One region of the Leucobacter sp. genome, then DNA from elsewhere that is predicted to be linked to it. Evidence: riboswitches for the same ligand, from Rfam matches in the RefSeq annotation. Region 1 holds a riboswitch; the other holds the start of a gene.

What was found. Region 1 has a riboswitch for thiamine pyrophosphate ahead of ACWKZU_RS02305 (ABC transporter substrate-binding protein). Riboswitches for the same ligand answer to the same signal wherever they lie in the genome.
Region 2: another riboswitch for thiamine pyrophosphate. It lies ahead of ACWKZU_RS10925 (thiamine ABC transporter substrate-binding protein); the one in region 1 lies ahead of ACWKZU_RS02305 (ABC transporter substrate-binding protein).

Annotation. Positions count from the first base shown of each region.
Region 1 covers NZ_JAIVPF010000016.1:8,609-10,799, forward strand. Annotated here, with positions in the region: gene ACWKZU_RS02300 (ABC transporter permease) at 1-325, opposite strand, end outside; gene ACWKZU_RS02305 (ABC transporter substrate-binding protein) at 322-1,428, opposite strand; TPP riboswitch at 1,460-1,569, opposite strand; gene ACWKZU_RS02310 (YkoF family thiamine/hydroxymethylpyrimidine-binding protein) at 1,622-2,191, shown strand, end outside.
Region 2 covers NZ_JAIVPF010000054.1:42,154-44,344, forward strand. Annotated here, with positions in the region: gene ACWKZU_RS10925 (thiamine ABC transporter substrate-binding protein) at 1-1,074, opposite strand, end outside; TPP riboswitch at 1,068-1,177, opposite strand; gene ACWKZU_RS10930 (cell division protein PerM) at 1,184-2,191, opposite strand, start outside.

The DNA of each region.
Region 1 (2,191 bases):
GCAGCGGCAGCAGCGCGCGCCTGAACGGAGCCCAGAAGTCGAGCAGCGTCGCCGTGACGAAGGCGACCGTCACCGACAGCGAGAACCCGGTCAGCGTGGCGAGCAGCGTCGGGGCGGTGTGCCGCAGCAGCGCGTCGCGCTCCGCGAGTCCGGACGACACGATGCGGGTGGGCGCCGGCAGCATGTCGGCCGGCACGAGGCCGGCGACGGCCACCGCCTGCCAGAGGGCGAGCAGCACGAGGAACGCGAGGACCGGGGGCACCGCCGCGCCCGCGATGCGCGACGCGGCCGATCCCCCGGCCTCGGCTCCTCGCGAGCGCGTCACAGGTACTCGTCGGTGTAGTACTCGGTCCAGTCGGGCTCCTCGGCGAGCGGCTCGCCCTCGGAGTCGGTGAGGAAGCCGCCCTCGAAGAGGAAGGCGCCGAACTCCGCCCAGGCCTCGGGATCCGCGGCCCCGATCGGCCGCTCCTCGGAGACGAGGTACCCGTCGCTCGCCATCAGTTCGGCGCTGCGGCGCACGAGCTCCTCGGCCGTGCCGAGCGTGTCGGGGTTCGCGGCGATGAGCAGTTCCGCGGCCTCGTCCGGGTGGTCGGCGGCGTAGGCGTAGCCCCGGGCCACCGCCTGCACGAACGCCGCGGCCTCCTCGGGATGCTCGTCGAGGTACCGCTCGCTCGACACGATGCCGGTGGACTGCTGCTCGGGCACGCCGAAGTCCTGGTAGCGGAAGGCTCGGTAGGGGTGCCCGTCGATCCGCGTCTGCAGGTCCTCCCAGGTCGACACCGAGAGCGTGAAGTCGATGCGCCCCTGCGAGAGCGCCTCGTAGGCGCCGGTGTCGAGCACCACCTCCTCGAACTCGCCCTCACCGCCGTCGCCTCGGATCGTCGAGGCGGCGAGCGCCGAGTACAGCGGGGCTCCGAAGCCGCCGAAGACGAGCCCGTCGAGGTCGGCGGGGCGCGTGAGGTCCTCGCGGTCCCCCAGCATCACCAGGCGCCCGGTGTCGGTCTGCGTGACGCGGTACACCGAGACCAGATCGAGCCCGGCCGTGCGCGCCATCTGCACGCCCGACTGGCCGCCGATGCCGAAGTCGGCCTCGCCCGCCGAGACCAGCTGCACCGCCGGGGTGGAGCCGTAGGGCAGGATCTCGACGTCGAGCCCCGCCTCCGCGAAGTACCCGAGCTCATCGGCGACGTACACGCCGATGTGGTTGGTGTTGGGCGCCCAGTCGAGCGCGAACGCGACGGGGGCGAGTCCCTCGCCCGCGGCCGGATCCTCGGCGGGTGCGGTTCCGGCGCACGCGGTGAGCGCGAGGCCTGCGGCGAGGATCGCGGCCCCGGCGGCGGCGAACCGCCGCAGCACTGCTCTGCCGGTGCCGGTGCCGTCCCGCTGTGCGGCGCGGGAATGGGTGCGGGTGATGATGTGGTGGCGCATTGAAGCGTGCCCCTTCTGTGATGGATGGGCACGGGTTCGTAGAGTGTCTCCCTGCGCTGGCATGATCCAGATCAGGTTCGACGGTCGAAGGTTGATGACCTTCCTCTCAGCCCGGCCTACCGGACTCCCGTGTGCCCCACATGCTAGCAACACTCCGTCATCGAGCGCGAAGCGATCCCCTATGGTGGTGGGCGTGACTCCGCAGCAGAACGACGCGATCCCTGCCGATGCGACGCCCGCCCCCGCGCCCCTGACACCGCAGCAGTACGGCGTGGGCGCCCGCTTCACCCTGTCGGTCTACGACTCCGACTACGTCGCGATCATCCTCGGCGCCCTCGCCGAGGCGGACGCCGCCGGCCTGACCCTCGAGACCGGCGACATCTCGACGTTCGTCACCGGCTCCGAGCAGCGAGTGCTCGCCTACATCCGCGACGTCGTCGCGGCGGCGGCGCGCAGCGGAGCGCACCTCTCGGCGGCGGTCCTGCTGTCGCGCGGCTGCCCGGGCGAGCTGCAGTGCGCGCTGCCGGCCGGAGTCGCGGCGATCGGCGCGGATCCCGTGACGCTCGACGACACCGGCGTGCGCGCCCGTGCCCACTGGTCGCTCTATCCGCTGCTCGACGGCGGCCACGGCGCCGGCGGGGCGAACGGCGCAGACGCGGGCGGCGACGCCGATCACATGACTCCCATCTACGCGGCGATCGAACGGGCGAAGGCCGAGGGGGTGTACTCGGGATCCGACCACTACGCGACCCGCCTCGACGGC
Region 2 (2,191 bases), on a different contig from region 1:
GGCGGGGAGATCGTGCGTCTGCCCGGCTGCGGGCTCCGGGGCGAACCGCGCCCAGTCCTCGGGCATCTCGACCGAGGCGTCGACGGGGGTCATGTACATGGCGTCCGGGATCGTCTGCTGGAACTCGGGAGAGACGAGGTAGTCGACCACCGCCTGCGCGCCGGCCTCGTTGGCCGCGCCGGCGAGCACCCCCGCGTACTCCACCTGACGGGTGCACGTGTCGAGCAGTGCCCTCGTCGAGGACGCGGATCCGTCCTCGGCCACGGTGAACGCCGGGGACGAGGCGTACGAGAGCACGATCGGCCGCGTACCGCCGTCGCCGCCCTGGGTGAACTGCCCGTAGTACGCGTCGCTCCAGCCCTGCTCGATGCGGGCCCCGTTGTCGACGAGGCTCTGCCAGTAGTCGGCGAAGCCGTCCTCGCCGAACCTCGCGACCGTGCCGACGAGGAACGAGGCGCCCGTCGACGACGCGGTCGGATCCAGCAGCACCGTGAGATCACGGTAGGCGGGATCGGCGAGATCCTCGTAGCTCTCGGGCTCGGCGATCCCCTCCGAGGCGAACCAGTCCGTGTCGACGTTGATGCAGGTCGCGCCGTGATCGACCGGCACGAGGGCGAACGGCGCGTCGCCAGCAGCGCCCTCCTCGCCCTCCGCGAGGATCGCGTAGTCGCTCCCGCTCTCGGGGAAGCCCTCGGGGCGATGCGGAGCGACGACGTCGTTCTCGACGATGCGCGAGGCGAAGATGGTGTCGACCCCGAAGAAGGCGTCGGCGATGGGCGCGCCCTTCGTGAGCACCAGCTTGTTGGTCAGCTCCCCGCCGTCGCCGGCCGAGACCACCTCGACGTCGTAGCCGGTGGCGGCGCTCGCGGCCTCGGCGAACGCCTCGTTGGGGAACGAATCGTGCACGACGAGGGTGACCTTCTCGCCGGCGTCGCCGCCGGCCTGGCCGGGGCCGTCGAACGGCGCCGGGGAGCAGCCCGCGAGCGCGAGACCGCCGATGGCGACGAGCGCGACGGCAGGCAGTGCTGCGCGACGCGCGCGCGGGTGGTGATTCGACGGGAGTGCAGACTTCATCGAGGCTTCCTTCCTCCGCTGGCATGAACCAGATCAGGTTGAACGGTCGGAGCTCGCGTGCTCCCTCTCAGCCCGCCGCGCGCGGACTCCCGTGGATTGCCCCTCTACACTAGCCCTTCCGGCGCGGCCAGCGCCAACCGGTCCGGCGGGCCTCGTCGGCGGACTGCTCGCCCGCTTCGCCGCCACCATCCCAGGCGTAGGCCCGCAGCAGCGCGTCCGTCTCGGACTCCTCGTCGGCGGCGGATCCCCCCGCGGTGCCTTCGGCCCCGGTCTCCCGGTCGCCGTCAGCTCCGGTCGCCGGATCGGCCCAGCCTGTTCCGACCTCGGGTTCGGCGTCGATCCCCGTCTCCCGGACGGGTCGCTTCGCCGCGGCGCCCCCGGATTCCGAGGCCTCCCGAGCATCCGGGTGCTCCAGGTCCTCCGGCGATGCCGCCTCGTGCACGGGCCGGACCTCGGTCGTCGGCTGATCCGTCTCCTGCGTCGTCTCCTGTGCGACCGGGAGGTACGAGAGTCCTCGGAGGCCGCCGACGGTGTCGTCGAGCGGCACGGTCTCCTGCTCGTCGGCGCCCCTCGGCTCGGCGCCGCTCGGGTCGGCGCCGCGGCCGCTCCGCAACCGGTTCAGCGCATCGGCGCCGGGCACGGTGTCGGGAAGCGCGTCGCGCAACCGCGAGTAGTCGGTCCGCCCGGCGGTCACCCCGAGCAGCAGCCCGACCGCGAGCTCGGCGGCGACGAGCCCGCCGGCGAGCCAGGGGTGCGCCCCGGTCTCCGCGAGCCGCTCGGGTCCCAGCGATCCGCCCGCCAGCGCGCAGACGCCCGCGATCGCCAGCCCCGCGAGGGCGGCCGAAACGACGGGGATCGCCAGGGCGACGCCCCACCGCGCGCGGCGCAGCTCCGGACGAAGCGCGAAGAGCAGCCCGAGCCCCAGGCCGGCCAGCACGAGCAGTGCGGGAGCGAGAGCCCCGAGGCCGCCCCACCCCTGCGGAATCGCTCCGAAGATCGGCAGTGCCGGCAGCGGGCCGAGCAGGGTTTCGAAGGGGGTGACCGAGGTGCCCGCGCCCGCCGAGAAGCCGGCTCCGCTGAGCCAGGCCCCGGTCCAGACGACGGCGACGGGCAGCAG